2 regions of the Variovorax durovernensis genome follow, and region 2 is predicted to be linked to the other one. Evidence: predicted binding sites of a transcription regulator. Region 2 holds the regulator's gene; the other holds the start of a gene.
The links. Region 2 encodes HrcA, which represses chaperone genes, less so after heat shock. Its sites were predicted from a motif close to TTAGCACTCNNNNNNNNNGAGTGCTAA; they were not measured.
Positions count from the first base shown of each region.

Region 1 (8,402 bases), 4.2 Mb from region 2:
CTCTTCGGGCTCACGCATGCACACGGGCCGGCGGAAATCGCCTACGCCGTGGTCGAGGGCGTGAGCTTCGGCCTGCGCGACGGCTTCGACACCCTGCGGCTGCCGGCCGATATGCCGCTGCGCGAAGTGGCGCTGGTGGGCGGCGGTGCACGCAGCGTTTGGTGGGCGCAGTTGCTGGCCGACATCTTCCAGGTTCCGCTCACGCTCTATGCGGGCAGCGAGACAGGCGGGGCGCTGGGAGCGGCCCGGCTGGCGTGGCTGGCGGATGGGGGCTCGGTGGCAGAGGTTTGCGCACTGCCGCCGGTGAAGCAGCAGCTGGTTGCCTCGACCGAAGGAGCCGATGTCCACAGGACGAGGCATGCGCGCTTCCAGGCGCTCTACAAGGCGGTGCAGGCGCAATTCCAGTAGCAGAGCGATCACGACCGCCCATGAAAAAAGCCCGGCGCAAGCCGGGCTTCTTTCATTTCGCGAGACACCGCGGATCCGGCTCTGCCGGTCCGCAGGTGTCGCCCCCGGTAGGGGGTAGGCGCAGCGGACACGAAGTGCCGCGCAGCCTGGGGGCGAGCAATTACATGCCCATGCCGCCCATGCCGCCCATGCCACCCATGTCGGGCATGCCGCCGCCGGCTGCAGCTTCGTCCTTGGGTGCGTCAGCAACCATGGCTTCGGTCGTCAGCAGCAGCGAGGACACCGAAGCGGCGTTCTGCAGTGCGGTGCGGGTGACCTTCGTCGGGTCCAGGATGCCCAGCTCGAGCATGTCGCCGTACGTGTCGTTGGCGGCATTGAAGCCGTAGTTGCCCTTGCCGGCCAGCACGGCGTTCACCACCACCGAGGCTTCGCCGCCGGCGTTGTTCACGATTTCGCGCAGGGGGGCTTCGATGGCCTTCAGCACCAGCTTGATGCCGGCGTCCTGGTCGGCGTTGTCGCCCTTGACGCGGTCGCCCACGGCTTGCTTGGCACGCAGCAGAGCCACGCCGCCGCCAGCCACGACGCCTTCTTCCACTGCAGCGCGGGTAGCGTGCAGGGCGTCTTCGACGCGAGCCTTCTTTTCCTTCATTTCGACTTCGGTGGCGGCGCCAACCTTGATCACGGCAACACCGCCGGCCAGCTTGGCCACGCGCTCTTGCAGCTTTTCACGGTCGTAGTCGCTCGTGGCTTCTTCGATCTGCACGCGCACTTGCTTCACGCGGGCTTCGATGTCGGCAGCAGCGCCGGCGCCGTCGATGATGATCGTGTTTTCCTTGCCCACTTCGATGCGCTTGGCTTGGCCCAGGTCGGCCAGCGTCACCTTTTCGAGCGTCAGGCCCACTTCTTCAGCGATGACCTTGCCGCCCGTCAGGATGGCGATGTCTTCCAGCATGGCCTTGCGGCGGTCGCCGAAGCCAGGAGCCTTGACGGCCACGACCTTCAGGATGCCGCGGATCGTGTTCACGACCAGCGTAGCCAGGGCTTCGCCTTCGACTTCTTCGGCAATGATCAGCAGGGGACGGCCAGCCTTGGCGACTTGTTCCAGCGTGGGGAGCAGGTCACGGATGTTGCTGATCTTCTTGTCGAACAGCAGCACGAAGGGGTTGTCCAACAGCGCCGATTGCTTCTCGGGGTTGTTGATGAAGTAGGGCGACAGGTAGCCGCGGTCGAATTGCATGCCTTCGACGACGTCCAGTTCGCTTTCGAGCGACTTGCCGTCTTCGACAGTGATCACGCCTTCCTTGCCGACCTTGTCCATCGCATCGGCGATGAGCTTGCCGATGGTTTCGTCGCTGTTGGCCGAGATCGAGCCGACTTGAGCGATTTCCTTCGACGTGGTGGTGGGCTTCGAAGCCTTCTTCAGCTCTTCGACCAGGGCCGTCACGGCCTTGTCGATGCCGCGCTTCAGGTCCATCGGGTTGATGCCTGCGGCCACGTACTTGAAGCCTTCGCGAACGATGGCTTGAGCCAGCACGGTAGCGGTCGTGGTGCCGTCACCAGCGTTGTCGCTGGTCTTGGAGGCCACTTCCTTCACGAGCTGGGCGCCCATGTTCTGCAGCTTGTCCTTGAGTTCGATTTCCTTGGCGACCGACACACCGTCCTTGGTGACGGTGGGGGCGCCGAACGAGCGCTCGAGCACCACGTTGCGGCCCTTGGGGCCCAGGGTGACCTTGACTGCGTTGGCCAGGATGTTCACACCCTCGACCATGCGTGCGCGGGCTTCACCGCCGAAGACTACGTCTTTTGCTGCCATGTTTTATTACTCCGAATGGGATGTTTGAATTACTTCTCGACGACCGCGAACAGGTCGTCTTCCTTCATGACCAGCAGTTCGTCGCCGCCGACCTTGACGGTCTGGCCGCTGTACTTGCCGAACAGGACGCGGTCGCCGACCTTGACGGTCAGTGCGGCCAGCTCGCCCTTGTCGTTGCGCTTGCCCGGGCCCACGGCCAGGACTTCGCCCTGATCGGGCTTCTCGGCGGCTGCGTCGGGGATGACGATGCCGGAGGCAGTCTTGGTTTCGCTGTCAACACGCTTGACGATCACGCGATCGGCCAAAGGACGAAGTTTCATTGCATCTCCTGGATGTATGGATAAGAAACGGGTTTGTGGTCGGGCGCCGGACCGGAGGCCGGCAGCCCATCGACTGGAAGCGAGGCTTGTTAGCACTCATCAGCAGCGAGTGCTAATCATAAGGGCAATCGATGACGTTTCAAGGGCAGCGTGAGCGCGGTCGGGTTGAAGGCATCCGGCAAAAGCGTACAATTGAGAACCATTCGTATTAATAACCGAGCGCGGTCGTTGCGGCTGCGCGGAGATTCCACCCATGCCGGCCGGCGAGTCCGCGTTAGTTCAGCACGAGGTGCAAACGCTCTACAGCAACCATCACGGATGGCTGCACGCCTGGCTGCGCAAGAAACTGGGCTGCTCGCACAATGCCGCCGACCTGGCGCACGACACCTTCGTACGGCTGCTGAGCAAGAGGGAGCCCGTTGCCGCGGCGGAGCCGCGCGCCTACCTGGCCACCATCGCGCATGGGCTGGTCGTCGACTTCCACAGGCGCCGGGCACTGGAGCGTGCCTACCTCGACACCCTCGCCGCGCTGCCTGAACCCCAGTTGCCGTCGCTGGAGGCGCGGGCCATCGTGCTCGAGGCGCTGGTGGCCATCGACGCCATGCTCGACGGCATGAAGCCGCCGGTGCGGCAGGCCTTCATGCTTTCGCAGCTCGACGGCCTGACTTATGCGGAAATAGCCGCCCGCCTGGGCGTGACGGTGCGCACGGTCAACAACTACATGCTCAAGGCGCTCGAGCATTGCTACATGCTCGCGCCGTGATGATGAAGTCCGGCATCGAGCTGACGCCCGCCGACATCGGCGCGCCTCCGCGCAGCGAAGCCGAGGTCCGCAAGGAGGCCATCGCCTGGTACGCCCGGCTGTGCTCCGGCGATGCCACCGAGGCCGACCGCGAGAACTGGCGCCGTTGGCATCGCGCCCACCCCGACCACCAACTCGCGTGGCAGCGCTTCGAAGCCATGCAGGCCACGCTGAAGCGCGTGCCGGCGCACGTGGCGGCTTCGACGCTGCGCGCTGCGCATGCCGACCGGCGCCGGGTGCTGCGCGGCATTGCCGTTTTGGCGGGCGGCGGCTCGCTGGCCTACCTGTCGTGGCAGGCGACCGGCACCGACGGCGGCTGGCGCGCATGGCTGGCCGACTACCGCACCGGCACCGGCGAGCAGCGATCCGTCACGCTGGCCGACGGCTCGCTGCTGAAGCTGAATACCCGCACATCGGTGGATGTGTCCATCGACGCCACGCACAGGCTCGTCACCCTGCGCGAAGGCGAGATCCTGGCCGAGACGGCAAAGCACCGCCGTCTGCCGGGCGCGGCGCGCACCGATAGCCGCCCCTTCCTGGTCGCAACGCCGCATGGCCGAATCCTCGCGCTGGGCACGCGCTTCACGGTGCGCAGCGACGGCGCGCGCACGGTGGTGAGCGTGCTCGAAGACGCCGTCGAAGTTCGCGCCTCGCACGCGCCCGGCAACGTGGTGCGGCTGGAGGCGGGGCAGCAGGTGGCTTTCACAGGCGAGGGCATCGATGCGCCGCGGCCGGCCGACCCGGCGTTCGTCGAATGGGAGCACGGCAGCCTGGTCGTCAATGACTGGCGACTGGGCGACGTGGTCGCCGAGCTTGCGCGCTACCACCGAGGCCGGCTGGCCTGCGATCCCGCCATTGCGGACATCCGGGTGTCGGGTGCCTTTCCTGTCATGGACACCGACAAGGCGCTGGCTGTCATCGTGCGGGCGTTTCCGGTGCGCGTGAGCGGCCTGACGCGCTATTGGGTGTCGCTCGTGCCCGCCTGATTCCGCATGCGGCCATGCGCTGCGGCGCATTTTTCCGGCCGCCGCCTTTCATCTTTTTCGATTTCGTTCGGCCTACCCATTGAGAGCCATGAATCCGCAATCAATGCCGAAGGAGTTCCGAAGAATGCACGCGCACCCCTCATCACCCCATCCTGTTCGCAAGGCGATGCTGTGCCTGTTCGCAGCGACGATGGCCCTGCCGATCGCCGCCGCCGCGGACCCCGCCGAGGGCGCACGCGCGCAGAACCAGTCGGTGCGCAGCTACCGCATCGACGCCGGCCCGCTGGCCTCGGTGCTCGGGCGTTTTGCGGCGGCGTCGGGCGTTGCGCTGTCCTTCGACCCCGCGAGCACGCGGGCGCTGGATTCCGCCGGCCTGCAAGGCCGCTACACCGTGCGCGCGGGCTTTGCCGCGCTGCTGTCGGGCACCGGGCTGGAGGCGGTGGAAGGCGGGGCGGGTGAATTCACGCTGCGCAAGAGCGCCGCGGCGCCCGAGGCATTGGCGGGCGATTCGAGCGATGCCGACGGCACGCTGCCGGCGGTGCGCGTGGTGGCCCGCGCCGCACCGGCACCCGCGGACGCCGACGACCGCTACCAGCCTACGCCCGATGCCTCCACGTTGCGCACCACCGCGCCGGTGCTCGAGATTCCGCAGGTGGTGAACGTGGTGCCCGCGCAGGTCATCCGCGACCAGCGCCCGCGCAACATCGACGACGCGCTCACCAACGTCAGCGGCATCAACCAGGGCAACACCCTGGCCGGCACGCAGGACACCATCATGAAGCGCGGCTTCGGCGGCAACCGCGACGGCTCGATCATGCACAACGGCATGCCGCTGGTGCAGGGCCGCGGCATGAACGCGGCGGCCGAGAGTGTGGAAGTGCTCAAGGGCCCGTCGTCGCAGCTCTACGGCCTGATGGACCCGGGCGGCGTGATCAACGTGGTGAGCAAGAAGCCGCAGCTGCGCCAGCGCACGAGCCTGTCGCTGCTGGGCTCGGGCTATGCGGGCGGGCGCGACGGCAGCGGCGCCACGCTGGACACCACCGGCCCCATCGGCGAGAACGGGCTGGCCTACCGGCTGATCGTCGACCATGTGGACGAGGACTACTGGCGCAACTTCGGCAAGCACCGCGAGACGCTGGTGGCGCCTTCGCTGGCCTGGTACGGCGACGACACCCAGGCCGTGCTCTGGTACGAGTACCGCAAGTACGTCACGCCCTTCGACCGCGGCACCGCGCTCGACCCGCGCACCCAGCGCCCGCTGGCCTTGCCCAGGACGCGCCGCCTCGACGAGCCCTCCAACGAGATGCGCGGCGAGACGCACCTGGGCCAGCTCTCTGTCGACCACCAGTTCGGCGGCGGCTGGGCCGGACACCTGAACCTCAGCTACAACCAGGAAACCTACGACGCCAACCAGCTGCGGGTGAACGGCATCAACACCACGCGCGGCACGCTCGCGCGCAGCAACGACGCCACCCACGGCGCGCTGAGTACCGACAGCTACGCCACCGCATATGTCGACGGCACCGTCGAGCTGGGCGGCATGCGCCACGACCTGCAGTTCGGCTGGGACGCCGAGTACCGCAGGATCTACCGCGCAGACCTGCTGCGCCAGGCCACCAAGAGCACCTTCAGCTACCTGTTCCCGGTGTACGGCCTCGAGGCGCCGTCGAGCACCGTGTCGGCGAGCGACAGCGACCAGACCGACAGGCTGCACAACCAGTCCCTGTTCTTCCAGGATTCCATTCACCTGAGCGACCGCTGGATCGCGGTGGCCGCGCTGCGTTACCAGGCGTGGTCGCAGCTTGCGGGGCGCGGGCGGCCCTTCAAGGTCAACACCGACACCTACGGCTCCAAGCTGCTGCCGCGCCTCGGGCTGATCTACAAGTGGACCGACACCGTGTCGTTCTACGGCAGCTACACCCAGTCGCTCAAGCCGGCGTCGACCATCGCGCCGCTGTCGAACGGCTACGTGCTCGATGCTTCGGTGAAGCCCGAGGAGGCCAAGTCGTGGGAGCTCGGCGCCAAGTTCGACATGCCCGGCGGCGTGACCGGCACCGTGGCGCTGTTCGACATCCACAAGCGCAACGTGCTGGTCTCGCAGTTCAACGACGTGACCAAGCTCACCGATTGGCGCACCTCGGGCGCGGCCCGTTCGCGCGGCCTGGAAGTGGACGTTGCGGGCCAGCTGAGCAAGAACTGGAGCGCGATCGCGAGCTACGCCTACATCGACGCCAAGACCACGGAAGACCCGCTGTACGCCGGCAACCGGCTCTGGAACGTGGCGCGGCAGACCGCGTCGCTCTCGGCTGTCTATGACTTCGGCCAGGTCTTCGGCGGCGAAGGAAGGCTGCGCATGGGTGCCGGCGCGCACTACGTCGGCAAGCGCGCGGGCGACTCGGCCAACAGCTTCGTGCTGCCGGGCTACACCACGGTCGATGCCTTCGCCACCTACGACACGCGCCTGTACGGCAAGAAGGTCAAGTTCCAGCTGAACGTGAAGAACCTGTTCGACAAGACCTACTACCCGTCGGCAGCGAACACCTATTTCATCTCGATGGGCGATGCGCGCCAAGTCTCATTCCTCACGACTTTCGAGTTCTGAAATGAAACTCCCGCAGGCTTCGCGCACTTCGTGTCGCTTCTCCTTCCCCCTCGCCGGGGGCGACACCGGCGGCCCGGCAAAGCCGGCTCCGCGGTGTCTCGCGAGCAGATTGTTTCAGTTGCATGCGTCGTCGGCAGTGCGAAGCGTGGTGGAGCAATCGGCATGAAGACCCTGCGCCAAATCATCCGCCGAGCTGCCGGGGCAGGGCCGCAAGGTCGTGCTGCTGGTGCAGCGCGACGGCCCCAGCCTTCCGGTCGACGAAAAGGTCAAGGCGCACCTCGAGTCGCGTGGTTTTGCCGTGACGCTGCAGGACCAGTCGGCCTCGCCCTCGGTGGCGGCCGGCCCGGACCTTGTCGTGATCTCGTCCACCGTCGCCACCATGGACTACGAGTCGCTCACGCCGGCGCGCCGCGTGATGCTCTTCCTCGGCAACGAGACCTTCACCAACCTTTCGCCCGCGGGCCGGATGCTGTTCGACGCGGCCATCGACTGGACCGCCGGCATCCGCTGAAAACAAAGAATCGATGAAATTCCCCTCGCTGCGCCAGCTCTGGTTCCAGTTGCACTGGTTGATCGGCATCACGGCCGGCACGGTGCTGATCGTCATCGGCCTGAGCGGCGCGGTGCTGTCGTTCCGCGAGGAAATCATCGATGCACTCAACCCGCACGGGCGCCACGTGCCGGTGCAGGCCGTGCCCGCGCTCACGCCGCCGCAACTGCTCGCGGCGGCGCGGCAAGCCTGGCCCGGGCGGCAGATCGGCACGCTCGCGCTGTTCGCCGAGCCGGGCGCGGCCGCGCGGGTGATCTTCGCGCCGCCGCCGGGCGAGCGGCGCGGCGAGACCGTCTACCTCGACCCCTACGCGGGCACCGCACTGCCACCCCTGGCGGGCGCCGGCTTCTTCGAATGGGTCGAGTCGCTGCATCGCTGGCTGCTGCTGCCGCGCGAGCCGGGGCGGGTGGTGGCCGGCGTGCTGGCGATGGGCCTGCTGCTGCTGTCGCTCTCGGGCCTCTATCTTCGATGGCCGCGCCGTCCGCTCGACTGGCGCGCGTGGCTCACCTTCGATCCGGCGCTCAAGGGGCGCTCGTTTCTATGGGGCCTGCATGCGGTGATGGGCACCTGTGCGCTGCTGATGTACATCGTGTTCACCACCAGCGGGCTGTACTGGGCCTTCGACGCGGTGCGCGACCGTGTCGATGCAATGGCCGGCCATCCCCGCGTGGCCGCGCAGCAGGCACGCACCGCGCCGCGCATGCGCAACATGGCGCGCGACGATGCCGCCGCGGTGGACGTCGCGCCCGCCTGGGCCACCTTCGAGCGCAAGGCCCGCGAGACGGGCGGCTGGAGCGAAGTCATCCTGCGCGTGCCCTCGGGCGCCGCGCCGTCGGTGCTGTTCACCTGGCTCGACGCGGCGCCCGCCCACGAACGCGCGCGCAACCGCATGACTGTGCGGCTGCCGGGCGGCGAGGTGAC
Region 1 covers NZ_CDRNCW010000001.1:5,556,232-5,564,633, reverse strand. Annotated here, with positions in the region: gene xylB (xylulokinase) at 1-408, shown strand, start outside; gene groL (chaperonin GroEL) at 569-2,221, opposite strand; gene ACWV14_RS26430 (co-chaperone GroES) at 2,251-2,541, opposite strand; gene ACWV14_RS26425 (sigma-70 family RNA polymerase sigma factor) at 2,795-3,304, shown strand; gene ACWV14_RS26420 (FecR domain-containing protein) at 3,304-4,329, shown strand; gene ACWV14_RS26415 (TonB-dependent siderophore receptor) at 4,454-6,931, shown strand; partial or broken gene ACWV14_RS26410 (hypothetical protein) at 7,116-7,442, shown strand; gene ACWV14_RS26405 (PepSY domain-containing protein) at 7,456-8,402, shown strand, end outside.
Region 1: ACWV14_RS26430 (co-chaperone GroES) is a predicted target of HrcA. The motif match lies at 2,631-2,657, and genes of this name have one in related genera.

Region 2 (8,402 bases):
GAGAACAGCGCCTCGCGCCGGACCACCGTGGGCGCCGCGTCGCTGCCCGGCAGTTCGATGCATTTGTCCATGATCGGAAAGTGCACGCCCCCGGCCCGATATTTGCTGGGCAGTGGAAAACAACCTGTTATCCACCCCGAGGGCCACGCCATGTCGAATCCGCAGGAAATCGTCGAACTCACCCATCAGGTCAAGAAGCTTGCCAACGGGAAAATCTCCGACATCAACGACATCAACCGGGAGACCACCTTCCTCGCGCTCAATGCGCTGATCGAGGCCGCGCGTGCGGGCGACGCGGGCAAGGGCTTCGCGGTCGTCGCCAACCAGGTCAAGCAGGTGTCGACGCGCATCGCAGACATCACCACCGCGCTCAACAAGGAACTCGCCGGCTCGCTGTCGAAGCTCACCGACCTGGGCGACAGCATGATCGAGCGGATGCGTTCGCACGAGGGGCAGCGCTGCACGGACCTCGCGCTGAACATGATCGACATCGTCGATCGCAACCTGTACGAGCGCTCGTGCGACGTGCGCTGGTGGGCGACCGATTCCGCGGTGGTCGAGTGCCTTGCCGATGGCGGCGCACCGGCGCGCGAGCATGCGTCGCGCCGGCTGTCGGTGATCCTGGACAGCTACACCGTCTACCTCGACCTGTGGATCGTGGACGCCTCGGGCACCGTGGTCGCGAACGGCCGGCCGCAGGCCTACTCGGCCACCGGCCGCAACATCGCAGGCGCGCGGTGGTTCAAGGACGCGATGAAGACGCCTTCAGGCGCGGACTTCGTGGCCGGCGACATAGAAGCCTTGCCGCTGCTGGGGAACGCGCATGTCGCCACGTATGCCACCGCGATCCGCGAGCGCGGCGCCGTGGATGGCCGGCCGCTGGGTGCCCTGGTGATCTTCTTCGACTGGGCCGCGCAGGCGTCGGCGGTCATCAAGGGCGTGCGGCTCAGCGACGAGGAATGGCGGCGCACGCGCTGCATGATCGTCGACTCGACGTTCCGCATCATCGCGAGCTCGGACAAGGCGGACGTGCTCAACGAGCAGTTCCGCCTGGTGACCCAGGGGCAGCGCACCGGTTTCTATCGCGCGTCCGACGGGAGCACCACCGTGTCTTTCGCCGCAACGCCGGGCTACGAGAGCTACCGGGGGCTCGGCTGGTACGGCGTCGTGGTGCAGAAACCGCCGGCTTGACGGGTTGCGCCCGGGCCGCCTGGAGCGGGGGCGGATCGTGGCTGGTCCATTTGCGTCGGGGCTCGCGGGAGAACTCAGGAAATACACACCCGGGCGACAATCCGCCTTTTTTTCCCGCCCCTCCCGCCGCACATCCCATGATGTCCCGCCTCTTCCCATGCGGCACCGCCGACACGCGCCGCGCCTGGCGCCTGCTGGTGGCCGCCGCGCTCGCGCTGTTCCTGTCGGCCGTCGCCGCCGCCCAGCCGGCCGGTGATGCGCAGCGCGGGCCGCTGCAGATACGGCACCAGCCGAACGGGCTGCCGGCCGTGCAGCATCTGCAGGTGTTCGAGGACAAGACGCGGTCGCTGGGCATCGAGCAGGTGCGCACGCCGCCGCAGGAAGCGAGATTCGCCTTCCCCGACGATCCGCTGCGGGGCAAGGAATCCGACCGCGTGCTCTGGTTCAAGCTGCAGATGCGGCTGGCCGACCCCGCCGACGCCTCGCGCGAGTGGCTCATGCTGGTGCCGACGGTCTCGACGCATGACCTGCGCTTCTACGGTCCCTACGACGAAGACGGCCACGCACTGGCCGACCCGGTCACCACCGGCATGCGCTACCCCTGGGCGACCCGCCCGGCCGCGTCCGAACAGATGGCCTGGCGCTTCCGGTTGCCCGGGCCGGGCACCTACAACGTGTACTTCCGGGTCGAGTCGACATTCGCGCGCATCTACGACGTTTCGGTCTGGGACCCGGCCGACTACCTGCAGTCCACGCAGGACAAGCGCATGTTCGACGGCGTGACCTACGGCGTGCTGATCGGCCTGATGGTGTACGGCCTGGTCCTGTTCAAGGTGTTCGGCGAGGGGCTGTACGGCTTCTACATGCTGTCTTGCGCCTGCGGCGTGCTGGCCCTCGCCAGCATCAACGGCCACGCCTTGCGCTACCCGTTCGCGCACTGGCCCGCGGCGGCCGGCTTCGCCTACACCGCCGGGCCGGCGCTGTGGGCCATCTGCAAGCTGCAGTTCGGCAGGCGGCTGCTGCGGCTGCGCCACTTCGCGCCGCCGCTGGACTGGCTGGTGCAGGCCTTCACGGTCGCGCTCGCGCTGGCCATTCCCTATGCCAACTGGGGCGCCCATCCGCTGATGACGTTCCGGCTGGTGCAGATCTCGGTGATTGCATCGACCGTGGTGATGGTGATCGGCGCGCTGATCGCGATGCGGCGGCGCTACTGGCCGGCGGTGCTCTACTTCTTCGGCGTGGCGCTGCTGCTGGCCGGCATCGGCGCCATCGTGGTCGCGAGCTGGGGATGGATCGAGTGGGCACCGAACCAGATGAACGTGTCGCAGGGCGCGCTGGTGGCCGAGCTGATCGTTTTCGCCGTGGCCATGGGCTCGCGGCTGCAGCTGGTGCTGCGCTCCGAACAGGCGCTCACCGCGCGCACTCAGCAGCTGGTGGAGGCCCTGGGCACCGACGCGCTGACCGGCGCCGCCAGCCGTGCCGGCTTCGAGAGCCGCGGCGAGGAATTGCTGGGCAAGGGCCAGCCGTTCGCCCTGATGCTGCTCGACCTGGACGGTTTCAAGGGCGTGAACGACGCGCACGGACACGCGGCCGGCGACCAGGTGCTGATCGCCATCGCGCAGCGGCTTCGCGAGCAATTGCGCAAGGACGACGTGGTTGCCAGGCTGGGCGGCGACGAGTTCGCGGTGCTGGTGCCCGGCACGCCTTCACGCGAGGCCCTGAGCCTCATGGCCCGGCGCATGATCGAGGCGGGCTCGCAGCCGATCGAGTACGAGGGCCGCAGCGTCACGGTCGGCATGAGCCTGGGCATAGCCTGCCGTCCGGACGACGGCGACACACTGGCCCGGCTGCTGCGCGCGGCGGACAGGGCGATGTACCACGTCAAGCAGCACCGGGCGGGCCCGGCGTTCACCTTTGCGTCGGACCTTGCGGCCCAGCCGGGCACGCTGGGCACCGATCTGCTTCCCCTAGAGCGAACGGGTTGAAGCTCGGCATTCACCCGGCCGCCCTCGACGCGGCTTTTTCATGTGCATTGCTTTCGTAACCGGTTGAGTTCTGCCCGACCCTGCGGGGTGATGCGCAGGATGACGGCGGAGGGTTTCGAACGGTCGCCAGGCACCGGAAGATTCGCGTCGATGAAGTTCGCCGCGGCGAGCACGGCCGCGCAATGAATGTCAGCCTCCTCGAGAACGGCGAGGGGAAAGGGTGCCTCCTCAATGCGACGCAGGAAATCCATCGGCATTGCAAATTCCTCCACACAAGATTCCGCTTGCAGGTATCAGTGTTCAGTGCTCCCTGCCTTGGATCTTTCCACGCTTCGTCCGGCCCATTTGTAGGCTTGCGCCCACCATTGCGACAACCCCGATCAACACTGGGGATACGTAATCTCGTGCGGATGAAATGGCAGGCCAGCGTCCGTCCCCTGGAGTTTCACTTTCACGAGATCCCCGCTCATCCCGGTGATGACACCGCGCCGGCCATTGATTTCGACTGCGCCACCACGGCGTGCTGGTACCCCGAATTTCGCGCGGATGGCGGCCAGGTTATCGAGCTTCTTGATACGCACTATTGGTCTTCAGACTGCGGAGCAGGCTGCCTTTTTGAATTTTGACGACCTAAAGTACTACTCCCCCTGGGTTTCAAAGTCGGACAAGCGCCCGAGCCTTTGTGCTGGAGGCCGCCTCACAAGCAATGACGCCCTGTCATCGAATCGCCCGGTTCGAGACGCGCCGCTCGCCCGGTCGCCAGCGAAAGACAAAGGCGAGCAAGACCGGCTTCGGGCCAAAAAGCCCGGGTAGGCGCAGGGCCTGCCCGGCCACATGACCGAGGCCATGGCGGCGGACTGCATCGACAAGAGGCCGGGGGAAGGCGAAGCCGCCCCGCTGATTTGCGGAGCACGTTCATGGATTGCGGAGCAGCGCTATTGAAATAGCGAGGCACGGAATCCAGAAGATACGGGGGATGGTGGTAGGCCGTGAGTGGCTTGAACACTCGACCAACGGATTATGAGTCCGCTGCTCTAACCAACTGAGCTAACGGCCCACGCGCCACGATTCTATTCGCGCCGCGGCGCCTATTTGCGATGGCTCAACGCATTGCTCACCAGACGCGACGTGATATCGACGATCTGGATCATGCGTTCGTAGGGCATGCGGGTCGGCCCGATCACGCCCAGAGTGCCCACCACCTGCCCGTCGACCTCGTAATTGGCGCTGACGATGGACAGTTCCTCGAACGGCACCACCTGGCTTTCGCCGCCGATGAAGATGCGCACGCCCTCAGCCTTGCTCGACACGTCGAGCAGCCGCATCAGCTGCGCCTTCTGCTCGAAAAGCTCGAAGGCGCGGCGCAGCTGCCCCATGTCGCTGGAAAAGTCGGTTACCGAGAGCAGGTTGCGCTCGCCGGAAATCACCACGTCGTCTTCCTGCGCCTCCGTGAGCACCTCGGAGCTGACCTGCACGGCGGCCTGCATCAGCGCCGCGATCTCGCCGCGCAGCTTCTCGACTTCGGACTGCAGGCGATCGCGCACCTGCTCGATCGTCAGGCCAGCGTAGTTCGCGTTGATGTAGTTGGACGCCTCGACCAGCTGCGACTGCGAGTAGTCGGCCTCCGGAAAGATCACCCGGTTCTGCACGTCGCCGTCGGGCGACACGATGATCACCAGCAGGCGACGGTCGGACAGCCGCAGGAACTCGATCTGCTTGAACACCGAGGCCCGGCGCGGCGCCATCACCACCCCCACGAACTGCGACAGGTTCGACAGCAGGTGCGCCGCGTTGGCAATCACCTTCTGCGGCTGGTCGGGCGCGAGCGCCGGCGGGCTCATCTGCTCGCGCTGGGCCGTGAGCATGGTGTCGACGAACAGGCGATAGCCGCGATGCGTCGGGATGCGGCCGGCCGAGGTGTGCGGGCTGGCGATCAGCCCCAGCGCCTCGAGGTCGGACATGACGTTGCGGATGGTCGCGGGCGACAGGTCCAGCCCGGAAGAACGCGAGAGCGTGCGGGAGCCGACGGGTTGCCCGTCGGCGATGTAGCGCTCGACGAGCGTCTTGAGCAGCAACTTGGCACGGTCGTCCAGCATTGCAAGATTTTAGTGTTGTAATTTGTGAGATATGACCTCTCGCTTCCGTCACGTCGCCCTCATAGGCAAATACCAGGCTTCCGGCGCCCGCGCGCAGGCCGACGCGCGCGACGGCGTGATGGAAGGCATTGGCGCCTTTCTCGAATCCCAGGGCTGCAAGGTGTTCGTCGAGCGCTCGACCTGCGAGGACGACGCCGACGACGCTCCCGCCCATCCGCGCTACGAGGCCCTGTCGGTCGAGGAAATCGGCCAGCGCTGCGACCTCGGCCTGGTGGTCGGCGGCGACGGCACGATGCTCGGCATCGGACGGCAGCTCGCCAGCTACGGCATTCCGCTGATCGGCATCAACCGCGGCCGCCTCGGCTTCATCACCGACATCCCGCTCGACAACTACCAGGCCACGCTGATCCCGATGCTGGCCGGCGAATACGAGGAAGACCACCGCAGCCTGATGCACGCGCGGGTCATGCGCGACGGCGCCTCGGTGTTCGACGCACTGGCCATGAACGACGTGGTCGTCAACCGCGGCGCCACCTCCGGCATGGTCGAGCTGCGCGTGTCGGTCGGCCGGCATTTCGTGGCCAACCAGCGCGCCGACGGCCTGATCATCGCAACGCCCACGGGCTCGACCGCCTACGCGCTGTCGGCCGGCGGCCCGCTGCTGCACCCGGCGGTGCCGGGCTGGGTGCTGGTGCCGATCGCGCCGCACACGCTGTCGAACCGCCCGGTGCTGCTGCCCGATGCCGACGAGATCGTCATCGAGCTGGTGGGCGGGCGCGATGCCAGCGCCAATTTCGACATGCAGTCGCTCGCCTCGCTGGCGATCGGCGATCGCGTGGTGGTGCGCCGCTCCGACTTCCGCGTGCGCTTCCTGCATCCGCGCGGCTGGAGCTATTTCGACACGCTGCGCAAGAAACTTCATTGGAACGAGGGAGGCTCCTGAATGGCGCTGCGACGCATCGCACTGCGCGACTTCGTGATCGTGCGATCACTCGAACTCGACCTGTCCGGCGGCTTCACGGTATTGACCGGTGAAACCGGCGCGGGCAAATCCATCCTGATCGACGCGCTGCAGCTGGCGCTGGGCAACCGTGCCGACGCCGGCGCGGTGCGCGAAGGCGCAGAGCGGCTCGACGTGAGCGCCGAATTCGATGCCGACCCGGCCCTGGCCGCCTGGCTCGACGAAGGCGGCTTCGAAGCCGGCGACGCGCTGCTGCTGCGCCGCACTGTCGACCTGCAGGGCCGCAGCCGCGGCTGGATCAACGGCAGCCCGGCCACGGCCACGCAGCTGCGCGAACTCGGCGACCGCCTGCTCGACATCCACGGCCAGCACGCCTGGCAGAGCCTGACCCGGCCCGAGGCCGTACGCGGCCTGCTCGACGCCTATGCGGGCGTGCGCAGCGACGCACTCGACGCCGCCTGGCATGGCTGGCGGCAGGCCCTCTCCGCGCTCGAACATGCGCGCTCGGCGCAAGACTCGCTGCAGCGCGAGCGCGAGCGACTGCAGTGGCAGATTTCCGAGGTCGCCAAGCTCGCGCCCGGTGTCGACGAGTGGGAAGAGCTGTCGACCAACCATTCGCGCATTTCCAACGCGCAGGCGCTGATCGACGCGGCCCAGGGCGCCAGCCAGGCGCTGGAAGACGAAGACAACGGCGCGCTCTCCGCGCTCTCGCGCGCGGCCACGCTGCTGAAGAACTGCGAACACATCGAACCCGAATTCCGCAACCTCGGCGAAGTGCTGGCCTCCTGCGTGGCACAGGCCTCCGACGCGGCCCATTCGCTGCACGGCTACCTGCGCGACGCCGAAGCCGATCCGCAAAGCCTGGCCGAACTGGACGAGCGCATGGGCCTGTGGATGTCGCTCGCGCGCCGCTACAAGCGCACGCCGGCCGACCTGCCGGCATTGCTGGCCGGCTGGCAAGCCGAGCTGCAGGCGCTGGATGCGCAAAGCGATCTCGACGGTCTGGAGCGTGCCGAGCAGAGCGCACAGCAGGCCTACATGAAGGAAGCCAAGGCGCTCGGCAAGGCGCGCAAGCAGGCGGCACCCCGCCTCGCGCAGGCCGTCACCGAGGCAATGCAGGGCCTGGGCATGCAGGGCGGGCGCTTCGAAGTCGATCTGCAGCCGCTGGCGCAGCCCGGCCGCGCCGGCCTGGAAGAAGTGGCTTTCCTCGTGGCCGGCCACACCGGCAGCACGCCGCGCGCCATCGGCAAGGTGGCGTCGGGCGGCGAGCTGTCGCGCATCGCGCTGGCCATTGCCGTGACGACCAGCCAGCTCGGCGCGGCGCAGACGCTGATCTTCGACGAAGTGGATGCCGGCGTCGGCGGTGCCGTCGCGGAGACGGTCGGGCGCCTCATGAAGCAGCTTGGCCGCGACCGCCAGGTGCTCGCCGTCACCCATCTGCCGCAAGTGGCTGCGTGCGCCGACCACCATCTCGTGGTGGCCAAGCGCCAGACCGCGGCGGCCGGCAAGGAAGGCCCGCGCACCGAGAGCGGTGTGTCGCGTCTGGACGAAGACAACCGCGCCAAGGAAATCGCCCGCATGCTGGGCGGCGAGAAGGTCTCGCAGACTTCGCTAGCGCACGCACGGGAGATGCTGGGCCACAAGACTTCGGCGGCCACGCCATGAACCTCGACCTGGTCCTCATCACCGGCATGTCGGGCTCCGGCAAGTCGGTGGCCCTTCATGCGCTGGAAGACGCGGGCTACTACTGCGTCGACAACCTTCCGCCCGAGCTGCTGACGGCGTTCATCGCGCTACAGCACGAACAGCAGACGCCGCGCGTGGCCATTGCCATGGACGTGCGCAGCGGCGTCTCGCTGCCCATCGTTCCGCAGCAGCTCGAGGCGCTGCGACGCGACGGCGGGATCTCGCTGCGTTCGCTGTTCCTCGACGCCACCACCGACGCGCTGCTGCGCCGCTATTCGGAAACCCGCCGCCGCCATCCGCTCTCGCGGCAGGAAGGCCGCACCGACGTGCCGGAGCAGCATCGCGTGCTGATGCAGGCCATCGAGCTGGAACGCGAACTGCTGGCCGATCTGCGCGACGGCGCCGACGTGATCGACACCAGCCTGATCCGGCCGGCGCAGCTGCAGAGCTACATCAAGTCGCTGATCTCGGCGCCGCAAAGTG
Region 2 covers NZ_CDRNCW010000001.1:1,359,726-1,368,127, reverse strand. Annotated here, with positions in the region: gene ACWV14_RS06430 (hypothetical protein) at 1-71, opposite strand, end outside; gene ACWV14_RS06425 (methyl-accepting chemotaxis protein) at 151-1,191, shown strand; gene ACWV14_RS06420 (diguanylate cyclase domain-containing protein) at 1,329-3,176, shown strand; gene ACWV14_RS06415 (hypothetical protein) at 3,215-3,433, opposite strand; gene ACWV14_RS06410 (hypothetical protein) at 3,587-3,802, shown strand; tRNA gene ACWV14_RS06405 (tRNA-Ile) at 4,157-4,233, opposite strand; gene hrcA (heat-inducible transcriptional repressor HrcA) at 4,265-5,272, opposite strand; gene ACWV14_RS06395 (NAD kinase) at 5,304-6,215, shown strand; gene recN (DNA repair protein RecN) at 6,216-7,898, shown strand; gene rapZ (RNase adapter RapZ) at 7,895-8,402, shown strand, end outside.